2 regions of the Stutzerimonas sp. NM35 genome follow, and region 2 is predicted to be linked to the other one. Evidence: predicted binding sites of a transcription regulator. Region 2 holds the regulator's gene; the other holds the start of a gene.
The links. Region 2 encodes sigma-54, which starts transcription at its own class of promoters, with help from an activator protein. Its sites were predicted from a motif close to ANTGGCATNNANNTTGCTNT; they were not measured.
Positions count from the first base shown of each region.

Region 1 (7,989 bases), 1.6 Mb from region 2:
CGCCGGTCAGATCGAATGGGACCCGCTGGTGTTCAATCGCTTCGGCGACGGCCCGTTGCGGACCGACAACACCCGCCACCTGATGTATGGCCGCCCGGATGCGCTGGACCGCAACTGCTTCGATGCGCTGCTGGAAATGAGCGCACGACTGCAACACGAAGGCCGCACGCTGATGGTCGTTTCCACCCCGCTGCACCCTGAGTGGAAAGAAAAGTACGACCCGGACGGCGCCTTCCTTGCCGATTTCGACAGGCGTATCGCCGGTGCCCTGGCCACGACTGGCGGCACCTACTGGAACGCCGACAAGGACTGGAACACGCCGGAGAATGCCTTCGTCGATGCGGTACATCTACGCTGGTCAGCCGCACAGGAATTCACCAGGGCACTGGCCGAACAGTTGCGTAAAAGCGCGCCCGGTCCGACTGCTGCAGCCCTGCACAGATCCTCCGCTGAACGGCGATTGCCGGCGCTTTGACGCCGTGCTATCTAAGTGACTGTATTCCGTCATATCTCGCAACAGTTCCAGGGAAGAAAATCAGATGGACACTACAAAGACTGCAGTTACTGGGGCCGAGCGATGGGGAGTCGTCTACCCATACGGCAGCGTACTGGCGATATTCGAAAACGAGCAGGAGGCCTTGTCCGAAGCGAACTGCTTCGGCGGCGCAGTGGTTCGGATAGTGCAGGATGTCTGGAATGCGGTGAGTGCCGGCAGCGAAACAGGCGCCAGCACGCAAGAGCTGGCAACCTCTTGATTCCGTAGATGCTCAGGCAGGCACTTACAGTGTCGCCCTGGCATAGTTGTTGACTGCGAGAGCATCTGCCCTGCCCGCGTCCTGACGCTGCTGGAGAATGATATCCAGCACGCGGCTCGGCTGAAGCTCGATGTCATCGAAGGTGATCATCTGGCCAGGTTCGAGCGCACGCTTGAGCACGGTATTGCGCAACAGGCCGATAGGCACGTGCTCAGGTTCGTCAGCGAGGCGTATCGCTTCGCCGCGCACATCGAAACCACCAATGCCGCGCATGATGATCTCGCCGGGCTTCATCTCGTGCTTGGCCATGGCCGCGACACCCAGCGTCGGTTTCGTCGAGTTGTTCAGCAACACTCCACCACCGGCCAGCACCCTGCGTACCGTCTTGCCGACCTCCAGGGAACAGAGATGGAAGGGCCGCGACAGCACGTAGTACGGGCCGGGACCCAACTTGAAATACTCGATGGCCGGAGCCTGGGCTTCATCGTGACGACAGACCAGAAAGACACCTCCCGCCGGATAACCGCTGGGTATGACGTAATCCACTATCGGCTGACCGAGATTTTCCGCGATCAACCCAAGCACACTGGCGCTGCGGTTGAGGTCGGTCGAGGCCAGGCCCTCCAGCCCAGGCCGGGAAATGCTCGCGCCAAAGCCGTTGCCCACCACCACCTGCTCGATCTGCACCTTGGTGCCATCGGTGAACGAGGTGGTCTGATCGATGCTGATCCCCTGCCGCTTCGACCAGTAAGCCATGTCTTCCCGGCTGGGGTTGTGGTTGAGAAAGCCCTTCATGTTGCCGTACACGAGCGGTTTGAAGCCCATCTGCACGGCATCTTCGTGCAGAGCGGCAAGCGAGCCTGGCTGATCGCCCTCCGCTTCGGTGAGCAGCCCCTTGCCTGCCAGCCAGGAACCCGTGGTGACCTGCAACTCAGCGTTCACGGTGACGACCGGCAAGCCGGCTTCGAAAGCGCGTTCGATGACCTGCGTACCGAAAAACACATCGCCGGAACACTCGACGATAAGATCAGAGTGCTCGACAAGGTCATCAATGGAGTTGGTCAGCGCCTCCCTGAGCGGAAAATCATCGATCGCATCGATGCCCCGGCGCGTGAGGACACGGGTTATCCGCAGATCTGGATAGTGCTGCATGATCAGGCGAACGAAGCAACGCGAAATCATGCCTGTGCCGGAAACTCCTACTCTTTTCAGGGTTGTGGTCATCTTGAAAGTCCTTTTTTGTCGACCCTAGGTCGGACCGTCACAATTTGAAAAAGTTTGCGTAAAGCCATCAATCCGTACAGGTGTCCGTGAGCCCTGTAACCGTTCTCGCCGAGCAACAAAGTCGAAGATCATCCTGAACCGCCAATGTCTCTTCTCGCCCGCCGCCCGCCTGCCCCAGACACCATTGGCGCACGGTTACGCCGAGCGTCTCGACAGGTGCATCGGCCGCTTCCACCACAGGCGAGAAATTGAACGCTTCCAGCAGGCCGGCCAGCACCATTCGGGCCTTGATGAACTGGCCATGCCAAAACAGGCGGGCCACCAGGCCCAGGCGCGAAACAGCCAGCACCGGCACACGGCGCCAACGATGGTAGCGGCGGGCAATGAACAGCTCGTTGCGGATGAAGTGCCGGTGCAGTGCAATCCGCTGCGGGTCGGTTTCACGGCGGATATCGATCGAGCCGCTGACCCGCCGCAGGTGCAGCACCCTGCTCGCGGCCACCAGATAGCCAGGCGTCTGCTGGCTGATGCGCAGGGTGAACTCGGTATCGTCGCCCCACATGAACATCGGCGCGAGCGGCAGGCCGTAGCGTTGCAGTGACAGGCGGGGCACCAGGATCGAGACGAAGGTTGCCGGACGCACCGGAATCACGCCGAACCGCAGCAGGGCCGGCCAGTTTTCATAATCGATGGCGTTGCTGCGCGCATCGACATTTGGCACGTTGGTCAGCAACCCGTCCTCGGTATAGGCAGTGGAAAGCAGGAAGGAATGGGGCTGATCCTGGGCATCAAGCGTTTCGGCGGCTTCGACAAGCCGCTGCAGGGCGTCCGGTTCGGGTATGACGTCATCGTCCATCATCCAGACGAAATCGGCGCCCAGCTGGTAGGCAATGCGGAACCCGGCGCTGAAACCACCCGATGCGCCGGTGTTGTGCGACAACTCGTAGACCCTGAGCGTGGGTAGCTGAAGTTGCAGAAGCATCTCCAGCGTCCCGTCACCGCTGGCATTGTCAACCACGATGATGCCGTCACAGGGGCGGCTCTGGGCGTTGATGCTCTCCAGACAGCGTTTGAGCAAATCCTTGCGTTTGTACGACAGTACGACTGCGTATATCTGTTCCATGGCTCGCTCTCTGACCGAGATGACAGGTGGCTGTTTGGCATAGCGCTCTGCTCCGACCGGGAAAGCGGAACAGGGTTCAAGCAGCAGAAGACAAATCCTGAAACATTTCACCTTTTCGCCCTGAAAAGAGTCCGACGGTTGGTAATCGCACCCATTTGGCACGGCGATCAGCCAGGCCAAACGCTGCTGGCATATCGCCCCGTCCACGCCCCCAAGGCCCGCCACAGCTGGCCTGAAGCAAGGCTGCCGGCAGCTTTCGCGGCCCTGGCATACAAGATGCATTCTCAGTCACAACGCCTGCCGAGCGATCCGGCAGCACTGCCCGGACTGCCAGCAGCATTCATCAAGGCGTCACCTCGCGCTGACGGCGTCCGGAACGGCTTCGACTGAGGAACACGTCATGCATGCAAGCGTTCTCCCGCTCAAGAGCGAAACACTGGTCATCGTCGGCAACGGCATGGTTGGCCATCACTGCGTTGAACAGCTGATCGCACGCGATGCGCTGGAGCGCTACCAGATTCATGTGTTCGGCGAAGAGCATCAGCGCGCTTACGACCGGGTGCACCTTTCCGAGTACTTCGGCGGGCGCGATGCCGATGCCCTGGCGCTGTGCGATGCGGGCTGGTACGCCGACCACAGCGTGCAGCTGCACTTGGGCGTGCAGGTACTGGAAATTGATCGCGCCCGGCAGGAGATCCTCACGACGCAGGGTCGCCAGCCTTACGACCGGCTGATCCTGGCGACCGGCTCCTATCCCTTCGTGCCATCGATTGCCGGTGCGGAGGGCAATGCGCAACTGCTCTACCGCACGCTGGATGATCTGGACCAGATCCGCGTGGCAGCGGTCGGTGCCCGGCGCGGCGTGGTGATCGGCGGTGGGCTGCTTGGCCTGGAAGCCGCCAATGCGCTGAAATCCCTGGGCCTGGAAGCCCATGTGGTGGAGTTCGCATCACGCCTGATGCCGGTGCAGCTCGACGCCGAAGGTGGCGAGGCGCTCAAGGCGCGGATCGAGGCCCTCGACGTCGGCGTGCATCTGTCGCGGGCCACCCAGGCGATCATTCCCGGTGCGGATTTCGCCTGGCGCCTGATCTTCGACGATGGCGAGTTTCTGGAAACCGATCTGGTGGTGTTCTCCGCCGGCATCCGTCCACAGGATGCGCTTGGCCGGCAGGCCGCGCTCGCACTCGGGCCACGCGGCGGTATCGTGATCGACAACGCTTGTCGTAGCAGCGATCCGGCGATCTTCGCCATCGGTGAATGTGCCGCCTGGAACGGCAGCGTGTTTGGCCTGGTGGCGCCGGGTTACGGCATGGCACGCACCGTGGCCGCGCAGTTGGCTGGCGAGCCCCATGAGGCCTTCACCGGCGCCGACATGTCCACCAAGCTCAAACTGCTCGGAGTCGACGTCGGCTCTATCGGCGACGCCCATGGAGCCACGCCGGGCTCGAGAAGCTACCGGTTCATCGACGAAGCGAACGCCAGCTACCGGCGCCTGGTGGTCTCACCGGATGGCAAGCACGTCATCGGCGCGGTGCTGGTGGGCGACAACAGCTACTACGACACGCTGCTGCAATACGCGCAGAACGGCATCAGGCTGCCGGACGAGCCGTCCAGCCTGATCCTGCCGCAATCGGGCGGCGCGCCAACCCTGGGCGCCGGTGCGTTGCCGGACAGCGCGACCATCTGCTCCTGCCACAACGTCAGCAAGGGCGCGGTGTGCTGCCAGGTCGAGGCCGGCATCAGCGATCTCGGCGAGCTGAAGGCCATCACCAAGGCCGGCACCGGTTGCGGCGGTTGCAGCGCACTGCTCAAGCAGGTCTTCGAGCACGAACTGGCCGCACGCGGCGTCGAGGTGGACAAGAGCCTGTGCGAGCACTTCGCCCATACCCGCCAGGCGCTGTTCGACATCGTCCGCGTCGAGGGCATCCGCGATTTCACAACGCTGCTGGCACGCCATGGACGTGGCGCCATCGGCTGCGATATCTGCAAGCCGGCGGTGGGCTCGATCCTGGCGTCCTGCTGGAACCAGCCGATCACCGATCCGCAACTGGTCGCGCTGCAGGACACCAACGACACCTTCATGGCCAACATGCAGAAGAACGGCACCTACTCGGTGGTGCCGCGCATCGCCGGTGGCGAGATCACTCCGGACAGGCTGATCGCGCTGGGCGCGGTGGCGAAGAAATACGACCTCTATACCAAGATCACCGGCGGCCAGCGCATCGACCTGTTCGGCGCCCAGCTGCATGAGTTGCCGGACATCTGGAGCGATCTGATCGAGGCCGGCTTCGAGACCGGCCACGCCTACGGCAAATCGCTGCGCACGGTGAAATCCTGCGTGGGCAGCACCTGGTGCCGCTACGGCGTGCAGGACAGCGTCGCCATGGCGCTGCGCCTGGAAGATCGCTACAAGGGCCTGCGCGCGCCGCACAAGATCAAGTTCGGCGTCTCCGGCTGCACCCGCGAATGCGCCGAGGCGCAGAGCAAGGACATCGGCGTGATCGCCACCGAGAACGGCTGGAACCTCTACGTGGCCGGCAACGGCGGCATGCGCCCGCGCCACGCCGAACTGTTCGCCACCGATCTGGACGACGAGACGCTGGTGCGCACCATCGACCGTTTCCTGATGTTCTACATCCGCACCGCCGACAGGCTGCAGCGCACCTCGGTCTGGCGTGAATCGCTGGAAGGCGGTCTCGGCTATCTGAAGGAGGTCATCCTGGATGACAGCCTGAATCTCGCCGCCGAACTGGAAGCGCAGATGCAGCACGTCGTCGACCGCTACGAGTGCGAATGGGCCAACGCCCTCAAGGACCCGGAGAAGCTCAAGCGCTTCCGCACCTTCGTCAACGACCGACGCGGCGACCCCGATATCCACTTCGTCAAGGAGCGCGGCCAGCGTCGACCGGCCCGCGCCAACGAACTCCACCTGATTCCCGTCACCGAGGAGATGCTCTGATGAGCCCGTCCAATGCCCTGCGCCTGTCATCCGTCGAACCCGCCCACTGGCGTGCCCTGTGCAGCCGTCGCGATCTGGTCGCCCATTCCGGCGTGGTCGCCTGGCTGGATGGCCGGCAGGTCGCACTGATCCATCTGCCCGAGGGCGAAACCGGCGAGCAGGTGTTCGCCGTCGAGAACCGCGATCCCAGATCCGGCGCCAACGTCATCGGGCGCGGCATCGTCGGCCAGCTCAAGGGCGACCTGGTGATCGCCTCGCCACTGTACAAGCAGCACTTTCGCCTCGCCGACGGGCGCTGCCTGGAACATCCCGAACAGCACCTGCGGGTCTGGCCGGCGCGCCTGAATGGCGATGCGGTGGAAATCGCCACCGCCTGAGCTGAACGGCACGCCGCTGCCCGAACCCTACGCCCTGCCTGACCTTACAGAGAACCAGACCATGTCCTATATCATTCCTGCGGAATTCGTCACCAAGATGGTGGATGCTGGCGAGTCGAAGATATTCATGTCCACGAGAGACACGCTGATTCGTGCGTTCATGGCCGGTGCGATCCTCGCCCTGGCCGCCGTTTTCGCTGTAACCGTTTCAGTACAGACCGGCTCGCCACTGGTAGGCGCCATGCTCTTTCCGGTGGGCTTCATCATGCTGTACCTGATGGGCTTCGATCTGCTCACCGGAGTGTTCGTGCTGACACCGCTGGCGCTGCTGGACAGGCGACCGGGTGTGACCGTGAACGGCGTGCTGCGCAACTGGGGGCTGGTATTTCTCGGCAACTTCGCCGGCGCGCTGACGGTGGCGTTCATGATGGCCTTCGTCTTCACCACGGGCTTCATGAGCGAGCCTGGCGCGGTTGGCGAGAAGATTTCCACCATTGGTGAGGCCCGCACCCTGGGTTATGCGGAGTACGGCGCCGCCGGCTGGGCGACTATCTTCCTGCGCGGTGTGCTGTGCAACTGGATGGTGTCGATGGGTGTGGTCGGCGCAATGATCTCCACCACCGTGGGCGGCAAGGCCATCGCCATGTGGATGCCGATCATGCTGTTCTTCTATATGGGCTTCGAGCATTCGGTGGTGAACATGTTCCTGTTCCCCTCGGCGATGATCATGGGCGGTGATTTCTCGGTCATGGATTACATGATCTGGAACGAAATCCCCACCGCGCTGGGCAATCTCGTTGGCGGCCTGGCCTTCACCGGCCTGACGCTCTACACCACTCACATCAGGACCGCGCCAAAACGGGCGTTTCACTGAGCCGATGACGCTGGCCCACCGATGAGTGACCAACTGAAGATTTCGCTGGGCCAGCACACCGACAAGGGGCGCAAGCAAAGCAATCAGGATTTCCACGGCGCCTGCATACCCAGTGAACCGCAGCTGAGCAGCAAGGGTATCGTCATCGCCGTGGCCGACGGAATCAGCAGCAGTACCGTCAGCCATATCGCCAGCGAAGCGGCGGTGACCGGCTTTCTTGCCGACTATTACTGCACTGCCGATGCCTGGTCGGTGAAGACTTCGGCACAGCGCGTGCTGATGGCAACCAACTCCTGGCTACACGCCCAGAGCCAGCAAAGCCTGTACCGCTACGACAGGGATCGGGGCTACGTCTGCACCTTCAGCGCCCTGGTGATCAAATCGACCACCGCACACCTCTTCCACGCCGGTGACTCACGCATCTATCGCATCCAGGGCAAAGCGCTGGAGCAGTTGACCAATGACCACCGGATGTGGCTTTGCGAAGGCCAGAGCTACCTGAGCCGCGCGCTCGGCATCCATGACCAGCTGGAAATCGATTATCGCGCCGAACAGCTGGCCATCGGCGATATCTTTCTCCTGGCCACCGATGGCGTCTACGAACACGTCAGCCCAGGCCTCATGATCGATACCATCGAGCGGCATCCGACAGACCTGGATGCCGCCGCCAGAGCAAT
Region 1 is NZ_CM137728.1:1,024,044-1,032,032, reverse strand. It holds gene ACYCFC_RS04965 (hypothetical protein) at 1-475, shown strand, start outside; gene ACYCFC_RS04960 (hypothetical protein) at 540-755, shown strand; gene ACYCFC_RS04955 (NAD(P)-dependent oxidoreductase) at 780-1,937, opposite strand; gene ACYCFC_RS04950 (glycosyltransferase family 2 protein) at 2,047-3,282, opposite strand; gene nirB (nitrite reductase large subunit NirB) at 3,503-6,061, shown strand; gene nirD (nitrite reductase small subunit NirD) at 6,061-6,438, shown strand; gene ACYCFC_RS04935 (formate/nitrite transporter family protein) at 6,500-7,312, shown strand; gene ACYCFC_RS04930 (protein kinase domain-containing protein) at 7,334-7,989, shown strand, end outside.
Region 1: the regulator sigma-54 is predicted to act here: its motif matches at 3,366-3,385, upstream of nirB (nitrite reductase large subunit NirB).

Region 2 (7,989 bases):
CTTCGCTCGCCGCGCTTGAAGGTCAGATTCTTCAGCTCGACAGCGTAGCCGCTGGCAACGCTCATCGGTTCTCCTTGGATACAGCCTGCGGATCAGACGTCCACCGGCACTCCGGGGATACTTCACACGCGACCGTTTTCGGGCGCGAACTATAGCATCGCGCCAAAGGCCTCCAAAGCGCATGACTGTGTCGACGCATGAATCACATCGTTCGTTCAGCCAGTGTTCAGTTAAACCGCAGACAAAAGACCGCAGCTTTTCCATGAGCAGCCGCGGGATTGCCGTTATAATCTCGCGCTTTCATTCAGGCGAAGATGTGAACATGAGCCAGAGCAGCCAGCTGATCGAAACCGCCCTGCGCACCATCGGCATGGAAATCGAAGCGGTCGAGCAACTCAAGGTGCGCATCGATGAGCGGTTCGTCAGGGCTTGCGAGCTCATTCTCCAGTGCAAGGGCCGCGTGGTCGTGGTCGGCATGGGCAAGTCCGGTCATATCGGTCGCAAGATCGCCGCCACCCTGGCCAGCACCGGCACGCCAGCGTTCTTCGTGCACCCGGCCGAAGCCAGCCATGGCGACATGGGCATGATCACCCAGGACGATGTCGTGCTCGCCCTGTCCAATTCCGGCACCACCCACGAAATCGTCACGCTGCTGCCGCTGATCAAGCGCCTGGGCATCACCCTGATCAGCATGACCGGCAACCCTCAGTCGCTGCTTGCGCGCTCGGCAGCCGTCAACCTCGATGCCGGCGTCGCCACCGAGGCCTGCCCACTGAATCTCGCCCCAACCTCATCCACCACGGCCAGCCTGGTCCTCGGTGATGCGCTGGCCATCTCCCTGCTCGAAGCACGCGGATTCACTGCCGAGGATTTCGCTTTCTCCCATCCGGGCGGAGCGCTGGGTCGGCGCCTGCTGCTCAAGGTCGAGAACGTGATGCATTCCGGCGACCGCCTGCCACGGGTGAAATGCGGCACCTCACTGCGCGATGCGCTGCTGGAAATGACCCAGAAAGGCCTGGGCATGACAGTAGTCATCGCGGACGATGGCAGCCTGGCCGGAATTTTCACCGACGGCGACCTGCGTCGCACTCTGGACAAGGGCATCGACGTGCGCCAGGCCAGCATCGACCAGGTCATGACCGTACGCGGCAAGACCGCCAATGCCGAGATGCTCGCTGCCGAGGCCCTGAAGATCATGGAAGACAACAAGATCAACTCGCTGGTCGTGGTGGACGGCAATGACCGCCCGGTGGGCGCCCTGAACATGCACGACCTGCTGCGTGCAGGAGTGATATGAATGAATGATCTCCTGCGACGTGCCCGTGATATCCGCCTGGCCATATTCGATGTGGACGGCGTGCTGACCGACGGCAAGCTGTACTTTCTGGTCGACGGCAGCGAATTCAAGACCTTCAATACGCTGGACGGCCATGGCATCAAGATGCTGATCAATTCCGGCGTACGCACCGCGATCATCAGCGGGCGCAAGACTCCGGTGGTCGAGCGTCGGGCGCAGAACCTGGGCATCCAGCACCTTTATCAGGGCCGCGAAGACAAGCTGGTGGTACTCGATGAACTGCTCGCCGAGCTGGGGCTCGACTACGCTGAAGTGGCTTACCTCGGCGACGACCTGCCGGATCTGCCGGTGATTCGCCGGGTCGGCCTGGGCATGGCCGTGGCCAGCGCCGACGCCTTCGTCCGCCAGCATGCACACGGCGTTACCAGCGCCCGGGGCGGCGAGGGTGCGGCGCGTGAGTTCTGCGAGCTGATCATGCGCGCCCAGGGCAGCCTCGAAGCCGCCCAGTCCGCCTATCTCTAGAGGTTTCGATGCTGAGCAAAGTCCGCCTTCCCGCCATCCTGCTGCTGATCGCCCTGCTGCTGGCTGCGGTCGGCTACTGGAACATCCGCCCGGAAAGCTTCATGCAGCAACCGGGCATGACTTCCACCGAGGAGTCGCCAATCGATTTCTATGTGATCAACTCCCGAACGGTGCAGTACCAACCCGACGGTAAGCGCAACTACGAGTTGACCGCGGAAAAACTGGAACACATCAAGGCCAGCGACATCAGCCTGCTGACCCGCCCCGATCTGCAATCCTACCGCGGCACCGAGCTGCCGTGGCATATCACCAGCGAGCGCGGCGAAGTCGGCCCGCAAGGCGAGGACGTCGAGCTGATCGACAACGTCCGGATCGAGCGCACCGACGCCAAGGGCCGCCCGACCATCCTCACCACCAGCCGGATGACGGTACTCCCCGACAAGGATTATGCCGAGACCCGCCAACCCGTTAGAATCGTCGCCGCAAACGGCGTGACCACCGCCACGGGCATGAAAGCGTATCTGAATGAAGGCAGGATGCTCCTGCTATCCAACGTAAGAGGCCAGCATGAGCTGCGTTAAGACTTTCCCATTTCTGCTCGGCTTGAGCATTTTCCTGCTCGGCAGCAACGCCCACGCCCTTCCTGAAGATCGCAACCAGCCGATCCGCATCCAGGCAGATACCGCCGAACTGGACGACCGCCAAGGCGTCGCGGTGTATCGCGGCGACGTGGTCATCACCCAAGGCACGATGAAGATCACCGGCGATACGGTGACCATCACCCAGGACGCCAACGGCGATGTCGAGGTCTTCACCTCCATCGGCAAACCGGCCTACTACGAGCAGAAGCCGGCGCTGGACAAGGAAATCGTCCAGGCTTACGGCCTGACCATCCAATATTTCGCCGCCAACGAACGCATCATCCTCATCGATCAGGCCAAGGTCATCCAGGAAGGCAACACCTTCGAGGGCGAGAAGATCGTCTATGACACCCAGCGCCAGATCGTCAACGCCGGTCGCGCCACCAACATCGACGTGACCAGCCCGCGCCCGCGCGTGGACATGGTCATCCAGCCGCGCAAGAAGGAAGCCTCCACCACAGAAGCACCGGCTGCGGAGCAGAGCGAGTAATGGCAACCCTCAAGGCCCAGCATCTGGCCAAAAGCTACAAGAGCCGCCAGGTGGTGCGCGACGTCAGCCTGTCCATCGAAAGCGGGCAGATCGTCGGCCTGCTCGGCCCCAACGGTGCCGGCAAGACCACCTGCTTCTACATGATCGTCGGACTGGTGAAAGCCGATCAGGGCCGCGTGCTGATCGACGAGCAGGATGTCACCCACCTGCCCATGCATGGTCGCGCACGTGCCGGTATCGGTTACCTGCCGCAGGAGGCCTCGATCTTCCGCAAGCTGTCGGTTGCCGACAACATCATGGCCATCCTCGAAACCCGCAAGGATCTGGATCGCAGCGGTCGTCAGCAGGCCCTCGAAGGGCTGCTGCAGGAATTCCACATCAGCCATATCCGTGACAGCCTCGGCATGAGCCTCTCCGGCGGCGAACGACGTCGCGTCGAAATCGCCCGCGCGCTGGCCACCGCGCCCAAGTTCATCCTGCTCGACGAGCCTTTCGCCGGCGTCGATCCGATCTCGGTCGGCGACATCAAGCAGATCATTCACCACCTCAAGGCCAAGGGCATCGGCGTGCTGATCACCGATCACAACGTCCGCGAGACGCTGGATATCTGCGAAACGGCCTACATCGTCAACGACGGCCAGCTGATCGCCGAAGGCGATGCACAGACCATCCTTGACAACCAGCTGGTCAAGGAAGTCTATCTGGGGCATGAATTCCGCCTGTAGTTCGGCCTTTCGCTCGACAGGACCATTCAGGGCTAGCCAACCGCTTCCTCTTCAGGCATATAATTTGCTTACACCGGCGCGGCAGCGCCAGCGAAGTCGGAACAGGCGCGGTTGCGCCGGCACACAAGGTTCGAAGTCCTCTGCAATGAAAGCATCGCTAGTCCTGAAGATGGGCCAGCAGCTGACGATGACACCGCAGCTGCAACAAGCCATACGACTGCTCCAGCTCTCGACCCTCGACCTCCAGCAGGAGATCCAGGAAGCGCTGGACTCCAATCCCATGCTCGAACGCGAAGAAGACGGGGACGACTTCGACAATCCCGATCCGATGGCCGAGTCACTCGACAAGAAAACCGAGAACACCCCAGCCGAGCACGGCAGCCCGGACAGCCAGTACGAAGAACCCATCAATACGGTGGAAAATTTCGAGGAAGGCGATTGGGGCGAGCGCATTCCCAACGAGCTGCCGGTAGACACCGCCTGGGAAGACATCTACCAGACCAGCGCCAGCAGCCTGCCCAGCAATGATGACGACGAATGGGACTTCACCACCCGCACCTCATCGGGCGAGAGCCTGCAGACCCATCTGCTCTGGCAACTCAACCTGGCACCGATGAGCGACACCGACCGACTCATCGCCACCACCCTGATCGACTGCATCAACCCCCAGGGCTACCTGGATGAGAGCCTCGAAGAAGTGCTGGAGTCCTTCGATCCCGAACTGGAGATCGAGCTCGACGAAATCGAGGTGGTGCTGCACCGCATCCAGCAATTCGAGCCCGCCGGCATAGGCGCACGCGACCTGCGCGAGTGCCTGCTGCTGCAATTGCGCCAGTTACCCGAGCACACCGCCTGGCTGAGCGAAGCCACGCGCCTGGTTGGCGAGCATCTGGACCTGCTCGGCAGCCGCGACTACAGCCTGCTGCTGCGGCGCATGAAGCTCAAGGAAGACGAACTGCGCCAGGTCATCGACCTGATCCAGTCACTCAACCCGCGCCCCGGCTCGCAGATCGAAACGAGCGAACCGGAATACATCGTTCCCGACGTGATCGTGCGCAAAGACAACAACCGCTGGCTGGTCGAACTGAACCAGGACGCGATGCCGCGCCTGCGGGTGAACGCCCAGTATGCAGGCTTCGTCAAGCGCGCCGACTCCAGCGCCGACAACACCTTCATGCGCAATCAGCTGCAGGAAGCACGCTGGTTCATCAAGAGCCTGCTCAGCCGCAACGAGACACTGATGAAGGTCGCCACCCAGATCGTCGAACACCAGCGCGGCTTTCTCGAGCACGGTGACGAGGCAATGAAGCCGCTGGTTTTGCACGACATTGCCGAAGTGGTGGGCATGCATGAATCGACCATCTCCCGCGTCACCACCCAGAAATACATGCATACGCCGCGTGGCATCTACGAGCTGAAATACTTTTTCTCGAGTCACGTCAGCACCGCCGAAGGAGGCGAGTGCTCATCCACCGCCATTCGCGCGATCATCAAGAAGCTGGTGGCGGCGGAAAACCCCAAAAAGCCATTGAGTGACAGCAAGATCGCTGGTCTACTTGAAGAGCAGGGTATTCAGGTGGCACGCCGAACCGTCGCCAAATACCGGGAATCCTTGGGCATTGCGCCATCCAGCGAGCGCAAGCGATTGTTGTAAAGACAGGTTTGCTAGAAACCAGGCGACCTGGCCGATTTCTTCCGGTGACGGGCTCCAGGCCCGTCAATTCGCCCGAAGCAACAAGGAGAAGCAGTATGCAAGTCAAGATCACCGGCCTTCATCTGGAAGTAACCGAAGCACTGCGTGACTATATCGATGAGAAACTGCAGCGGCTGGAAAGGCATTTCGATCGCATCATCGATATCCAGGTCGTTCTGCAGGTTGAAAAACTGAAGCAGAAAGCCGAAGCCACCATGCATATCGCTGGTCGCGAAGTAGTCGCCAATGCCGAACACGAAGACATGTACGCTGCGATAGACCTGCTCGCCGACAAGCTCGACCGACAGTTGATCAAGCACAAAGAGAAACAACTCGACCATAACCAGGGTGCCGTGGCTCGCTGACCCATGATCCGACTCGAAAACATCCTCGCCCCCGGACGTTCACTCGTGAACGTACCGGGCGGCAGCAAGAAACGCGTCCTGGAACAGATCGCCAAGGTGATCGGCCAGGACCTTCCCGATCTCGACACACAGAATATTTTCGAAAGCTTCGTTGCACGCGAAAAGCTCGGCTCCACCGGTTTCGGCAATGGCATCGCCATACCGCACTGCCGGATGCCCGGCTGCACGACGCCGCTCAGTGCGGTGCTGCGACTCGACGCGCCGGTGGATTTCGATGCCATCGATGGCGCCCCGGTCGATCTGCTGTTCGTGCTTCTGGTACCGGAAGCCGCGACCGACGAGCACCTCGAACTGCTTCGCCAGATTGCCAGCATGCTGGACCAGGAAGAAGTCCGTGAGCGGCTGCGCAACGTCGCAACCGGCCAGGAGCTGTATCAGGCAGTGGTCGATATCCAGCACGGCCACTAAACAGGCCGGATGACCCGCAACCAGGGAGCGAGACGTGTCCGCAATCAGTCCCTCACGAATTTCGCGCCACTGCTGCCAGCAGCAAGGTTCGCAACGCCGATGCCCAACACTGTTGGATACTTCGCTGCCATGCGCCTGATCATTGTCAGCGGGCGCTCCGGTTCAGGTAAAAGCACGGCTCTCGACGTTCTCGAAGACAATGGCTTCTATTGCATCGACAACCTCCCTGCCGGGCTGCTGCCGGAGCTGGCGGAAAAAGCCCTGTTGCATACCGAACTGCTGCAACCGCAGGTGGCGGTCTCCATCGACGCACGCAATCTGCCGAGTCAACTCAAGCGCTTTCCTGAGCTACTAGAGGAGGCCCGCGCCCGGCATATCCAGTGTGACGTGCTCTACCTGGACGCAGCCGACGAGACGCTGCTCAAGCGCTTCTCGGAAACACGCCGACGACACCCCCTGACCAATGAGAAACGCTCCCTGGCCGAAGCCATACGTGATGAAGAATTATTGCTGGCGCCGATCATCGATCAGGCCGATCTGAAAATCGACACCACCAACCTCAATCTTTACCAGCTGCGCGATTCGCTGAAGCTGCGCCTGCTGAACAAGCCGGAGCCCGGCACCGCCTTCCTCTTCGAGTCCTTCGGATTCAAGCGTGGCATGCCGGTGGACGCCGATCTGGTCTTCGATGTCCGCTGCCTGCCAAACCCTTACTGGAGAGCTGAGCTGCGGGACTTTTCGGGACTGGATCAATCCGTCATCGACTATCTGGACACCCAGGGCGATGTCGAAGAAATGTTTCAGGACATCTTCGGCTATCTGAACAAATGGCTCCCCCGATTCGCCGCCAGCAACCGCGCCTATGTCACAGTAGCCATTGGCTGTACGGGCGGCCATCATCGCTCGGTCTACCTGGCCGAACGGCTTTGCCGGGCATTGCGCGAGCCCTTGAAAAACGTCCAGGTCCGCCACCGCGACCTGGCCTAGGAACCGACATGCCCTCCTGCGAAATCACCATCATCAACAAGCTGGGCCTGCATGCCCGCGCGGCAGCCAAGTTCGTCGGCGTCGCCAACCAGTTTCCCTGCGATATCCGCGTCGGGCACGGGCCGGCCAGCCTGATCAACGGCAAAAGCATCATGGCCGTGATGATGCTCGCCGCCAGCAAGGGCACCAATCTGCACCTGCAGACCGAAGGCCAGCAGGAAGAAGAAGCCCTCAAGGCCCTGATTGCCCTGATCGAGGACTACTTCGAAGAAGGGGAGTAAAGGCGGTTGCAAGAATGTAGGTCGAATTAGCCGAAGGCGTAATCCGACGATTCACAGGCCCAATCCGGTTATCCGACATAACAGCTCAGCATCTATCGCGCCTGATCGTCCGCTCGTCGGGTCGGTGAAGCGTGACCCGACCTACAGCTGGAAGTCAAAAGCCGGTAACGGCGCTGGAGGCTGGACGAAGAAAAGCCGCTGCCAGCTTCAGTAGCTTGCGTCCAGCTTTCCAGCCTCAAGCGCTTTTATCGGCTTTCCGCCTTACCGCCCCGCCACCTTCATCCGCTCGATCAGCACCGACCCGGTGCGAATGCTGCTGCGCGTCTCGGTATCGCAACCCACCGCGACGATCTGCCTGAACATGTCGCGCAGGTTGCCGGCGATGGTCACTTCCTGGACCGGGAACTGGATTTCGCCGTTTTCCACCCAGAAGCCACCCGCGCCACGCGAGTAGTCGCCAGTCACCAGATTCAGCCCCTGCCCCATCAGCTCCGTGACCAGCAAGCCACGCCCCATCCGG
Region 2 is NZ_CM137728.1:2,668,672-2,676,660, forward strand. It holds gene ACYCFC_RS12440 (ATP-binding cassette domain-containing protein) at 1-65, opposite strand, end outside; gene ACYCFC_RS12445 (KpsF/GutQ family sugar-phosphate isomerase) at 317-1,297, shown strand; gene ACYCFC_RS12450 (KdsC family phosphatase) at 1,298-1,819, shown strand; gene lptC (LPS export ABC transporter periplasmic protein LptC) at 1,828-2,400, shown strand; gene lptA (lipopolysaccharide transport periplasmic protein LptA) at 2,387-2,950, shown strand; gene lptB (LPS export ABC transporter ATP-binding protein) at 2,950-3,675, shown strand; gene ACYCFC_RS12470 (RNA polymerase factor sigma-54) at 3,821-5,329, shown strand; gene hpf (ribosome hibernation-promoting factor, HPF/YfiA family) at 5,425-5,733, shown strand; gene ptsN (PTS IIA-like nitrogen regulatory protein PtsN) at 5,737-6,201, shown strand; gene rapZ (RNase adapter RapZ) at 6,331-7,188, shown strand; gene ACYCFC_RS12490 (HPr family phosphocarrier protein) at 7,197-7,469, shown strand; gene pmbA (metalloprotease PmbA) at 7,731-7,989, opposite strand, start outside.